DNA from 3 places in the Streptomyces sp. CA-179760 genome. Region 3 is predicted to be linked to each of the others. Evidence: predicted binding sites of a transcription regulator. Region 3 holds the regulator's gene; each other region holds the start of a gene.

Region 1 (4,087 bases), 2.7 Mb from region 3:
GGCGCAGCCGCGTCGCCACGGCCAGCTCCTTCGCCGGGTCGGTGTCCCGCACCTCGTCGAGGAGGGCGCGGCCTTCGGGGGTGAGGAGGAGGTCGAGATCGTTCACCGGATCATTGTGGGCCAGTCGGTGGACGGTATGCCGTCGGCCGCGGTGTCGGGGCGGGTTCGCACCGGGCGGCTGCGAGGATCCGGCATCATGCGAGCAGTCGTACAAAATGACAAAAGACGGGCAACTGGCGGCGTACGCATCGGACTCGTCGTGCTCGCCCTCGCCGCCATCGCCTCGGGCTGCGCGCAGCCGGACGGCACCCAGGTCGCCCCGGCCGGCGGCCAGCAGCCCCTCGACGCGCCCCCGGCCCGCGCGCTCGACTCCTATGCCACCAAGCTGCGTGCCGCACACGCCGCCCGCATCGCCGCGGCGCACCGCTGGGGACTGCGAAGGGTCCCGCTGGCTGCGCCGCCGGCTCCCGGGAAGAAGCCCAGGATCAGGACCCGCGAGGGCTTCGAGGTGAACGGCCACCGGGAGCTGGACCTCCCGCCCGTCTTCACCACGGTCCCCACCCGGGACAAGGTCGTCTTCCTCACCATCGACGACGGCGCCGAGAAGGACCCGGAGTTCCTGCGGATGATGAGCGACCTGGACGTCCCGTACACCGCCTTCCTCAGCGGCTACCTGGTGAAGGACGACGACCGCTACTTCCGGCAGATGCAGTCCAGGGGCGTGGTCCTGAACAACCACACCCTCTGGCACCGCTACATGCCGGGTCTGTCGTACCGCGCGCAGCGGCGCGAGATCTGCGGCATGCAGCGCTTCATCGAGAGGCGCTACGGCACCCGCCCCACCCTCTTCCGCCCGCCCTTCGGCAGCTACGACAGGGCGACCCTGCGCGCCGCCAAGGCCTGCGGCATCGAGTACGCCCCCCTCTGGAACGCGGAGGTCTTCGCCGACCACTGGGAGTACCGCGCGGCGGACCGGAGGCTGCGCCGGGGCGACATCGTCCTCAGCCACTTCCGGGGGCGCGGGCAGTGGAAGGGCGCGATGCCCGACATGATCCGCCGCTTCCTGAACAAGGTCACGACCGAGGGATACGCGGTGGGGCGGCTGGAGGACTACCTGTGAGGCGGCGCCCGGTCGCGGCCGCGTTGTGTGCGGGCCTGCTCCTGCTGGCCGGCTGCGGCGGGGCGGCTGAGCGGGCGGGAGCGGACGGCCGGGGCCAGGACCCGACACCCGCGGCCGGCCCCCTCGCGCGTCCGGCGCGCCTGCCGCCCGTCGTGGACCGGATCCGCACCCGCGACCCGGTCGTCTTCCTGACCTACGACGACGGCGCCGAACGCGACCCCGCCTTCGCCGGCCTCGTCCGCGAACGGCGGCTCCCGGTCACCCTGTTCCTCACGGACAGCGTCGCCGGGCCCGGCTACGGCCATCTGGCCCGGCTGCGCGCGGTCGGCGTGTCCCTCCAGAACCACACCCTCGACCACCCCGCCCTGCGCGGCCTGCCCTACGCCGGCCAGCGCGCCGAGATCTGCGGCCAGCAGCACAAACTCCGCACCCGCTTCGGCGTCCGCCCCCACCTCTTCCGCCCGCCCTACGGCACGTACGACAGGACGACCCTGCGCGCCGCCGCCGACTGCGGCATCACGGCGGTCGTCCGCTGGCGGGCCGCCCTGTCCGCCGATGGCGAACTGACGTACCCCCATGGCGAGCCCCGCCTGCGCCCAGGCGACATCATCACCGTGCCCTCGGAGGGGACGGATGCCCTGACGCCGACGGAACGGACCGTGCGGCTGCTGGGGGAGATCGAGGGGAAGGGCTGCGGGTGGGGCGGCTGGAGGACTACCTCTGAGGCGGACCGATCGCCGACGCGCCGCCGGCAATTAGCAGTCCGCTTGACCGAGTGCTAATCACGGTCATAGTCTCGGCTCTGGCACTCACCACTGGAGAGTGCCAACACAGCGACGGGCAGGTCCGGCACCCGCGACGACGGATCCACCTGGTCGCCACCTCAGACAGTTAACCCCGTGAGATCTCCGAAGGGGGAGGTCGGATCGTGACGACCACCAGCTCCAAGGTTGCCATCAAGCCGCTCGAGGACCGCATTGTGGTCCAGCCGCTCGACGCCGAGCAGACCACCGCCTCTGGCCTGGTCATCCCGGACACCGCCAAGGAGAAGCCCCAGGAGGGCGTCGTCCTGGCCGTGGGCCCGGGCCGCTTCGAGGACGGTAACCGTCTTCCGCTCGACGTCTCCGTCGGCGATGTCGTGCTCTACAGCAAGTACGGCGGCACCGAGGTGAAGTACAACGGCGAGGAGTACCTCGTCCTCTCGGCTCGCGACGTGCTCGCGATCGTCGAGAAGTAATTCACCCCGCATTACCAGCATTGCAGTGAACTGCGCCCCTGGCCCCGCGATCTTATGAAGCCGGGCGTCGGGGGCGCGGTTCGTTTCACCCACATTTTCCGAGAGGGCTGAACCGCTCCCATGGCGAAGATCCTGAAGTTCGACGAGGACGCCCGTCGCGCCCTCGAGCGCGGCGTCAACAAGCTTGCCGACACGGTCAAGGTGACGATCGGCCCCAAGGGCCGCAACGTCGTCATCGACAAGAAGTTCGGTGCCCCCACCATCACCAACGACGGCGTGACCATCGCCCGTGAGGTAGAGGTCGAGGACCCGTACGAGAACCTCGGTGCCCAGCTGGTCAAGGAGGTGGCGACCAAGACCAACGACATCGCGGGTGACGGTACGACCACCGCGACCGTGCTCGCCCAGGCGCTCGTGCGCGAGGGCCTGAAGAACGTCGCCGCCGGTGCCTCCCCGGCCGCCCTGAAGAAGGGCATCGACGCCGCGGTCAAGGCCGTGTCCGAGGAGCTCCTCGCGACCGCCCGCCCGATCGACGAGAAGTCCGACATCGCCGCCGTCGCCGGTCTGTCCGCCCAGGACCAGCAGGTCGGCGAGCTCATCGCCGAGGCGATGGACAAGGTCGGCAAGGACGGTGTCATCACCGTCGAGGAGTCCAACACCTTCGGTCTGGAGCTGGACTTCACCGAGGGCATGGCCTTCGACAAGGGTTACCTGTCGCCGTACTTCGTGACGGACCAGGAGCGCATGGAAGCCGTCCTGGACGACCCGTACGTCCTCATCACGCAGGGCAAGATCTCCGCCATCGCGGACCTGCTGCCGCTGCTGGAGAAGGTCATCCAGGCCAACGCCTCCAAGCCGCTGCTGATCATCGCCGAGGACGTCGACGGCGAGGCGCTGTCCACCCTCGTCGTGAACAAGATCCGCGGCACCTTCAACGCCGTCGCCGTGAAGGCCCCCGGCTTCGGCGACCGCCGCAAGGCCATGCTGCAGGACCTCGCGGTCCTCACCGGCGCCACGGTCGTCTCCGAGGAGGTCGGCCTCAAGCTCGACCAGGTCGGCCTGGACGTCCTCGGCTCCGCCCGCCGCATCACCGTCACCAAGGACGACACCACGGTCGTCGACGGCGCCGGCAACAAGGACGACGTGCAGGGCCGCGTCGCCCAGATCAAGGCCGAGATCGAGTCCACCGACTCCGACTGGGACCGCGAGAAGCTCCAGGAGCGCCTCGCGAAGCTGGCCGGCGGCGTGTGCGTCATCCGCGTCGGTGCCGCCACCGAGGTCGAGCTCAAGGAGCGCAAGCACCGTCTGGAGGACGCCATCTCCGCGACCCGCGCCGCGGTCGAGGAGGGCATCGTCTCCGGTGGCGGCTCCGCGCTCGTCCACGCGGTGAAGGTCCTCGAGGGCAACCTCGGCAAGACCGGCGACGAGGCCACCGGTGTCGCCGTCGTCCGCAAGGCCGCCGTCGAGCCGCTGCGCTGGATCGCCGAGAACGCCGGCCTGGAGGGCTACGTCATCACCTCCAAGGTCGCCGAGCTCGACAAGGGCCAGGGCTTCAACGCCGCCACCGGCGAGTACGGCGACCTGGTCAAGGCCGGCGTCATCGACCCGGTCAAGGTCACCCGCTCCGCCCTGGAGAACGCCGCCTCCATCGCCTCCCTCCTCCTCACGACCGAGACCCTGGTCGTCGAGAAGAAGGAAGAGGAGGAGCCGGCCGCCGCGGGCCACGGCCA
Region 2 (4,087 bases), 1.2 Mb from region 3:
GGGCTGGGGCTTCGTCAACGTCAACCTGCGGCCGTACTACGCCGAGGGCTCCAAGACGCTGGCGTACGAGATCTGCGAGCAGCTCGGCTGGCAGCTCCCGGACCAGCTCGTGGTGCCGATCGCCTCCGGCTCGCAGCTCACGAAGATCGACAAGGGGCTGCAGGAGCTGATCAAGCTCGGTCTGGTCGAGGACAAGCCGTACAAGATCTTCGGTGCGCAGGCCGAGGGCTGCTCGCCGGTGTCGACGGCGTTCAAGGCCGGCCACGACGTCGTACGTCCCCAGAAGCCGGACACCATCGCCAAGTCGCTGGCGATCGGGAACCCGGCGGACGGTCCGTACGTGCTCGACATCGCGCGGCGTACGGGCGGTGCGGTGGAGGACGTGAACGACGAGCAGGTCGTCGAGGCGATCAAGCTGCTCGCACGGACCGAGGGTGTGTTCGCGGAGACCGCGGGTGGGGTGACGGTGGGTGTGACGAAGAAGCTGCTCGAGAGCGGGCTGCTCGACCCTGCCAAGACCACGGTTGTCCTCAACACGGGCGATGGTCTGAAGACGCTGGACGCGGTGGCGGGCACGGGGCTGACCGCGACCATTCGTCCCAGCCTTGATTCGTTCCGTGAGGCCGGGCTCGTCTGAGCAGCGTTGTTCGCTGCGGGCCGGTGGGGGCTGGTCGCGCCCACGCGGCGGAGCCGCAAATCGATACAGCCCCGCGCCCCTAGAGCAGGTGCGATACCCCAATCGGAGGTTTGAAAGTCATGAGCGTTACCGTCCGCATCCCCACCATCCTGCGCACCTACACCGGCGGCAAGGCCGAGGTCGCCGCCGAGGGCGCGAACCTCGGTGAGGTCATCGCCGACCTGGAGAAGAACCACACCGGGATCGCCGCCCGGGTGCTGGACGACCAGGGCAAGCTGCGCCGGTTCGTCAACGTGTACGTCAATGACGACGACGTGCGGTTCGAGCAGGGTCTCGAGACGGCGACGCCGGACGGTGCCGGTGTGTCGATCATTCCGGCCGTCGCCGGTGGCTGAACCGGTCGACCGGCTTGATTATTACCATCGGTAACGGCCGTCACTGAGCGTTCATCGAATTGCCCCCTCCGTGAGAGAAGCGGAGGGGGCAATTCTGTGTGGTTGAGCGCGGTACAGTTGGGGAACGCGATCCCGATCCCCTGATCGGGCACCCTGAATTCCTGCCGCGGGCCCGACAAGATGTAGCCAAAGTGTGTGTGCCTTTCGCGGCTTTTGTTCCCTTTATGTGGCCCGACTTGCCCTGAAGTCGCACGAATTCTCCCCACATTCCGGATCCCGCGCGTCCAGAATTCTCGTCCGATTGACCTGTTGCAGAGGGCAGTTGGACAGATACATTCGGCCGCGGTCGACGCGTTCCGGCGCACGCCCCCAATCCGTGGGGGGTGAGGTCTGACCCGGATCCGCGAAGTGCGGGTCTGTGCAAGGGCCAGTAATAGGGGAGTTAGGCATGGCTCAGGGCACCGTCAAGTGGTTCAACGCGGAGAAGGGGTACGGCTTCATCGCGGTCGACGGTGGTGCGGATGTATTCGTCCACTACAGCGCGATTCAGATGGACGGCTACCGCACCCTTGAAGAGGGTCAGCGGGTCGAGTTCGAGATCTCGCAGGGCCAGAAGGGTCCACAGGCCGACATGGTTCGCGTCGCTGCCTGAACGCGCACCACGACCAACGCTTCAAGCGATCGGTCTTCTCTGAAGGGCCCGTACCCCCGGGGTACGGGCCCTTCGGCCTGTTCGAAAGCCCTGCCGGGTGCCGTTCGCGGGTGGCTGAGCGCCCCGCCCGATCCCCGAGAGGCGCTTGCACTCGCCATGCCCGAGTGCTAATCATTGCGTTAGCACTCTGAAGGTGAGAGTGACAACGTAAGGACCGGGTCGGTGAGGCCCGCAGGCCGGGTGGGGAAGGAACCACAAGGCTGGCGAGCCGTCCGTCGCGGGCGCGGGCGCGGTCCGAAGTAATCACCCCCAGTCCTGGAGGGACCACTTCACATGGCCAAGATCATCGCGTTCGACGAGGAGGCGCGGCGCGGCCTCGAGCGCGGCATGAACCAGCTCGCGGACGCCGTCAAGGTGACGCTCGGCCCCAAGGGCCGCAACGTCGTCCTCGAGAAGAAGTGGGGCGCCCCCACGATCACCAACGATGGTGTCTCCATCGCCAAGGAGATCGAGCTCGAGGACCCGTACGAGAAGATCGGCGCCGAGCTGGTCAAGGAAGTCGCCAAGAAGACGGACGACGTCGCCGGTGACGGTACGACCACCGCGACCGTTCTCGCCCAGGCCCTGGTCAAGGAGGGCCTGCGCAACGTAGCCGCCGGCGCCAACCCGATGGCCCTCAAGCGTGGCATCGAGCGCGCCGTCGAGGCCGTCTCCGCCGCCCTGCTGGAGCAGGCGAAGGACGTCGAGACCAAGGAGCAGATCGCTTCCACGGCCTCCATCTCCGCCGCCGACACCCAGATCGGCGAGCTCATCGCCGAGGCGATGGACAAGGTCGGCAAGGAAGGCGTCATCACCGTCGAGGAGTCCCAGACCTTCGGTCTGGAGCTGGAGCTCACCGAGGGTATGCGCTTCGACAAGGGCTACATCTCGGCGTACTTCGCCACCGACATGGAGCGTATGGAGGCCGTCCTCGACGACCCGTACATCCTGATCGCCAACTCGAAGATCAGCAACGTCAAGGACCTGCTGCCGCTCCTCGAGAAGGTCATGCAGTCGGGCAAGCCGCTGCTGATCATCGCCGAGGACGTCGAGGGCGAGGCCCTGTCGACCCTGGTCGTCAACAAGATCCGCGGCACCTTCAAGTCCGTCGCCGTCAAGGCCCCGGGCTTCGGCGACCGCCGCAAGGCGATGCTGCAGGACATCGGCATCCTCACGGGCGGCGAGGTGATCTCCGAGGAGGTCGGCCTCAAGCTGGAGAACGCCACGGTCGACCTGCTGGGCAAGGCCCGCAAGGTGGTCATCACCAAGGACGAGACGACCATCGTCGACGGTGCCGGCTCGACCGACCAGGTCAACGGCCGCGTCAACCAGATCCGCGCCGAGATCGAGAACAGCGACTCGGACTACGACCGCGAGAAGCTGCAGGAGCGCCTGGCGAAGCTCGCCGGCGGCGTCGCGGTCATCAAGGCCGGTGCCGCCACCGAGGTGGAGCTCAAGGAGCGCAAGCACCGCATCGAGGACGCCGTGCGCAACGCCAAGGCGGCCGTCGAGGAGGGCATCGTCGCCGGTGGTGGCGTGGCGCTGATCCAGGCCGCCTCCGTCTTCGAGAAGCTGGACCTCGAGGGTGACGAGGCGACCGGCGCCAACGCCGTGAAGCTCGCGCTGGAGGCCCCGCTCAAGCAGATCGCCGTCAACGGTGGTCTCGAGGGTGGCGTCGTCGTGGAGAAGGTCCGCAACCTCCAGGTCGGCCACGGCCTGAACGCCGCGACCGGTGAGTACGTCGACATGATCGCCGAAGGCATCATCGACCCGGCGAAGGTGACCCGTTCCGCTCTGCAGAACGCCGCCTCCATCGCCGCGCTGTTCCTCACCACCGAGGCCGTCATCGCCGACAAGCCGGAGAAGGCCGCCGCGCCCGCCGGTGGCGGTATGCCGGGCGGTGACATGGACTTCTGATCGACCTCCTGGGATTCCCCGGGTCGATCAACGGTCTTGCCGAGGGCGGCACTCCCTGTTCCGGGTTTCCGGCAGGGGGTGCCGCCCTCGGGCGTGTCCGGGCGCAGGCGGGCGTGTGCGGGGTCACAGTGCGGGCGGGATGGCACGGGCGGGCCGGGCGGTTGAAGCGTACGTCTTATGCGTATGCACATACTGTCCGGTATTCGAAGGAGCCCCTGAGTGACTGCCGCCGCCTCCCGCGCCGCCGAAATCCTGTCCCGGCCCGTATCGCTGGGCGGCCTGACCGTCCCGAACCGGATCGCGATGGCGCCGATGACCCGCATGTTCTCCCCGGGCGGCGTCCCCGGCGAGGACGTCGTCTCGTACTACTCCCGCCGTGCCGCCGCCGGAGTCGGCCTCATCGTCACCGAGGGCACCTACGTCGGGCACGACTCGGCCGGGCAGAGC
Region 3 (4,087 bases):
CACCTTCGTGCCGAGGCACGCGGCCGTCATGGGGATCGTCACCGTGCAGTGCAGGTCGTCGCCGCGCCGCTGGAACGTGGAGTGCGGGAGTTCGTGGATCTCGACGTAGAGATCACCGGCGGGACCGCCACCGGGCCCGACCTCGCCCTCGCCGGCGAGCTGGATGCGCGTGCCGTTGTCGACACCCGCGGGGATCTTCACGGTCAGGGTCCGCCGGGAGCGGACGCGGCCGTCACCGGCGCACTCCGGGCACGGCGTCGGCACCACGGTCCCGAAGCCCTGGCACTGCGGGCAGGGCCGGGACGTCATGACCTGGCCGAGGAACGACCGGGTGACCTGCGACACCTCACCGCGGCCGCGGCACATGTCACACGTCTGCGCGCTCGTCCCCGGCGCGGCGCCCTCGCCGCTGCAGGTGTTGCAGACGATGGCCGTGTCGACCTGGATGTCCTTGGTCGTACCGAACGCGGCCTCGTCGAGCTCGATCTCGATACGGATCATGGCGTCCTGGCCGCGGCGGGTGCGCGAGCGCGGACCGCGCTGCGACGCCGTGCCGAAGAACGCGTCCATGATGTCGGAGAAGTTCCCGAAGCCACCGGCTCCGAAGCCGCCCGCGCCGCCGCCGGCGGCCTGCGAGAGCGGGTCGCCGCCGAGGTCGTAGACCTGCTTCTTCTGCGGGTCCGACAACACCTCGTAAGCGGCGTTGATCTCCTTGAACCGCTCCTGGGTCTTCGGATCGGGGTTGACGTCCGGGTGCAGCTCGCGTGCGAGCCGCCGGAAGGCCTTCTTGATCTCTTCCTGCGACGCGTCGCGGCGCACGCCGAGTACGGCGTAGTAGTCCGTGGCCACTACGACTCCGCCAGGATCTGTCCGACGTACCGTGCCACTGCGCGTACCGCTCCCATCGTTCCCGGGTAGTCCATGCGGGTCGGTCCGACCACGCCGAGCTTGGCGACTGCCTCGCCGCCCGAACCGTAGCCGACCGACACGACGGACGTGGAGTTGAGTCCTTCGTGGGCGTTCTCATGACCGATACGTACGGTCACGCCCGGATCCTGCGCCTCGCCGAGCAGCTTGAGGAGCACGACCTGCTCCTCGAGTGCCTCCAGCACCGGCCGGATCACCAGGGGAAAGTCATGCCCGAAGCGGGTGAGATTGGCGGTGCCGCCGATCATCAGCCGCTCCTCGTTCTCCTCGACGAGCGTCTCCAGAAGCGTGGAGAGCACCATGGAAACCGTACCCCGGTCCTCGTGCTCGAACGCCTCCGGCAGATCCTCCACCAAACTCGGCACATCCGCGAAACGGCGGTTCGCGACACGGCTGTTGAGCCGTGCGCGCAGATCCGCGAGCGATGCCTCGCCGAAGGGCGCCACGCAGTCGACCACGCGCTGCTCGACCCGCCCGGTGTCCGTGATCAGCACGAGCATCAGACGCGCGGGCGCGAGGGAGAGCAACTCCACATGCCGCACGGTCGACCGGGTCAGCGACGGGTACTGCACGACGGCCACCTGGCGCGTGAGCTGCGCGAGCAGCCGTACCGTACGCGCCACGACGTCGTCGAGGTCTACGGCGCCCTCGAGGAAGTTCTGGATCGCGCGCCGCTCCGGCGCGGTCATCGGCTTGACGCCGGCCAGCTTGTCCACGAACAGCCGGTAGCCCTTGTCGGTGGGGATGCGCCCGGCACTGGTGTGCGGCTGGGCGATGTATCCCTCGTCCTCGAGGGCCGCCATGTCGTTGCGGACGGTGGCCGGGGAGACGCCGAGGCTGTGCCGCTCGGTGAGGGCCTTGGAGCCGACGGGCTCCTCGGTGCCGACGTAGTCCTGGACGATGGCGCGGAGCACCTGAAGCCTGCGTTCACTGAGCATCGCGCACACCTCCAGATGTCGTCCGTGCTGCCCTGCCTGTCGTGGCCTGGCACTCTGCGCGTGCGAGTGCCAGCATTCCCCGGCCCAGTGTACGGCGGTGGGGTGCACCCCCGGCAAGGCTGGTCGTGCGCTGTCGTGCCCGCGACGGGTGTCACCGCTAGCGTCGCCGTATGACGGTGACTTGGGAAGAGCTCGGGTGGGTACGGGTGGCCGCCGGGGTGGGCCGGTGCCGGCTTCCGGTGTGGGACTGCACGGCGGGACTGGTCGCCGGTGAGGGCGCGGTCCTCATGATCGACGCGGGGTCCAGCCCGGCCGAGGGCGCGCGGTTGCGCTCGCAGGCGCGGTCGCTCACCGGTCATCGTGTGACGCATCTCGCGCTGACCCACCCCCACTTCGACCACGTTTTCGGCGCGGCGGCCTTCCCGGAGGCGGAGGTGTTCGGCGCGGTGGGCGTGGATTCGGTCCTCACCCGCGTGCGTGACCGCGAGGAGCTGCGCGCGGACGCGGTGCGCAACGGCCTGGCGGCGCCTGTCGCGCGGGAGTCGGCGGACCGGCTGGTCCCGCCCCGCCATCTGGTCTCCGGCGAGTGGACGCTCGACCTGGGCGGCGGCCGCCAGGTGCTGCTGGCGAACGTGGGCCCGGGGCACACCGCGCACGACCTGGTGGTGCTGGTGCCGGGCGATCCGGAGGTGGTGTTCTGCGGCGACCTGGTCGAGGAGTCCGGCGAGCCCCAGGCGGGCCCCGACGCCGTGCCGTCGCACTGGCCGGCCGCGCTGGACCGGCTGCTGGATCTGGGCGGTGAGGACGCGCTGTACGTGCCCGGTCACGGAGCGGTGGTGGACGCGGCGTTCGTCCGGGCCCAGCGGGACGCGCTGGCCGCGCGTTTCGGCGTGTCGCGGTGATCGCCGTTCGCCTTCTCCTATCGTCATTCGAATGCGCCAGTACTCCGCCGACCTGACCCCACCGTGGAAGAAGCCGAAGCCGGTGCCCGAGGTTCCGGCGGATCCGGGCCTGGTGGTCGAGGAGGCCGGGAGTGGCTTCTGCGGCGCGGTGATCCGCTGCGAGGCGGGCACAGTGACGCTGGAGGACCGCTTCGGCAAGCACCGGGTGTTCCCGATGGAGCCGCGCGGCTTCCTGCTGGAGGGCAGGGTGGTGACGCTGGTCCGCCCGTCGTTCGGCCCCGCCCGCCCCACGCGCACCGCCTCCGGTTCGGTGGCCGTCCCCGGCGCACGCGCGCGTGTCGCCCGCGCCGGCCGCATCTACGTCGAGGGCCGGCACGACGCCGAGCTGGTCGAGAGGGTGTGGGGCGACGACCTGCGCATCGAGGGCGTGGTCGTGGAGTACCTGGAGGGCGTCGACGACCTGCCGTCGATCGTGGCCGAATTCGCACCCGGCCCGGACGCGCGGTTGGGCGTCCTGGTGGACCACCTCGTGCCGGGCTCCAAGGAGTGGCGCATCGCGCAGTCGGTGACGAGTGAGCACGCCCTGGTGGTGGGCCACCCGTACATCGACATCTGGGAAGCGGTGAAGCCGACGTCCCTGGGCTTCCAGTCCTGGCCCAGGGTCCCGCGCGGCCAGGACTGGAAGACGGGCGTGTGCCGCTCCCTGGGCTGGCCGCCCAACACGGGCGCGGCCTGGCAGCGAATCCTCTCGGGGGTCCGCTCCTACAAGGACCTGGAGCCGGAGCTGCTGGGCAGGGTCGAGGAACTGATCGACTTCGTAACGGCCTAGCCGCGCACATGCGCGCCGCCCCAGCCGCGGGCATGCGTGCCGCCCCAGCCGCGGGCATACGTGCCGCCCCAGCTGCGGGCATGCGTGCCGCTAGGGGCGGCACGGGTGGGCGCGGCCGCACCCCGCTACGCCGGGCTGCGCAACGCCCCGACCTCAGCACCGACCCCGAGCACCTCAGTCCACGAGATCCCGAACCACCCCATCCGCCAGCAACCGCCCACGCAGGGTCAACACCGCACGCCCCTGCTCATACGGCCCTTCCTGAAGCAACCCCTCCGACAGCGCCCCGCGCGACGCGGCAAGCCCCTCCTCCCGCAGCAACGCCAACGGCACCCCCTCCCGCAGCCGCAGCTCCAGCAGAATCCGCTCGACCCGCCGGTCCTCCTCCGACAGCACCTCACGCCCGGCCCCAGGCGACCGCCCCACCGCCAGCGCCCCCGCATAAGCCCCCGGATGCTTGACGTTCCACCACCGGACGCCCCCCACATGGC

The links. The regulator HrcA, encoded in region 3, represses chaperone genes, less so after heat shock. The targets are predictions, from matches to a motif close to TTNGCACTCNGNNNNNCNGAGTGCNAA.
Region 1: a site for HrcA is predicted at 1,876-1,902, ahead of groES (co-chaperone GroES). Genes of this name have one in related genera too.
Region 2: a site for HrcA is predicted at 1,829-1,855, ahead of groL (chaperonin GroEL). Genes of this name have one in related genera too.

Annotation. Positions count from the first base shown of each region.
Region 1 is NZ_JBNJLZ010000001.1:5,916,822-5,920,908, forward strand. It holds gene ACQEV8_RS27065 (THUMP-like domain-containing protein) at 1-106, opposite strand, end outside; gene ACQEV8_RS27070 (polysaccharide deacetylase family protein) at 197-1,120, shown strand; partial or broken gene ACQEV8_RS27075 (polysaccharide deacetylase family protein) at 1,117-1,844, shown strand; gene groES (co-chaperone GroES) at 2,049-2,357, shown strand; gene groL (chaperonin GroEL) at 2,478-4,087, shown strand, end outside.
Region 2 is NZ_JBNJLZ010000001.1:4,405,899-4,409,985, reverse strand. It holds gene thrC (threonine synthase) at 1-637, shown strand, start outside; gene ACQEV8_RS19695 (MoaD/ThiS family protein) at 757-1,032, shown strand; gene ACQEV8_RS19690 (cold-shock protein) at 1,481-1,684, shown strand; gene groL (chaperonin GroEL) at 2,018-3,640, shown strand; gene ACQEV8_RS19680 (NADH:flavin oxidoreductase) at 3,860-4,087, shown strand, end outside.
Region 3 is NZ_JBNJLZ010000001.1:3,197,577-3,201,663, forward strand. It holds gene dnaJ (molecular chaperone DnaJ) at 1-849, opposite strand, end outside; gene hrcA (heat-inducible transcriptional repressor HrcA) at 849-1,865, opposite strand; gene ACQEV8_RS14340 (MBL fold metallo-hydrolase) at 2,036-2,767, shown strand; gene ACQEV8_RS14345 (DUF3097 domain-containing protein) at 2,799-3,596, shown strand; gene hemW (radical SAM family heme chaperone HemW) at 3,771-4,087, opposite strand, start outside.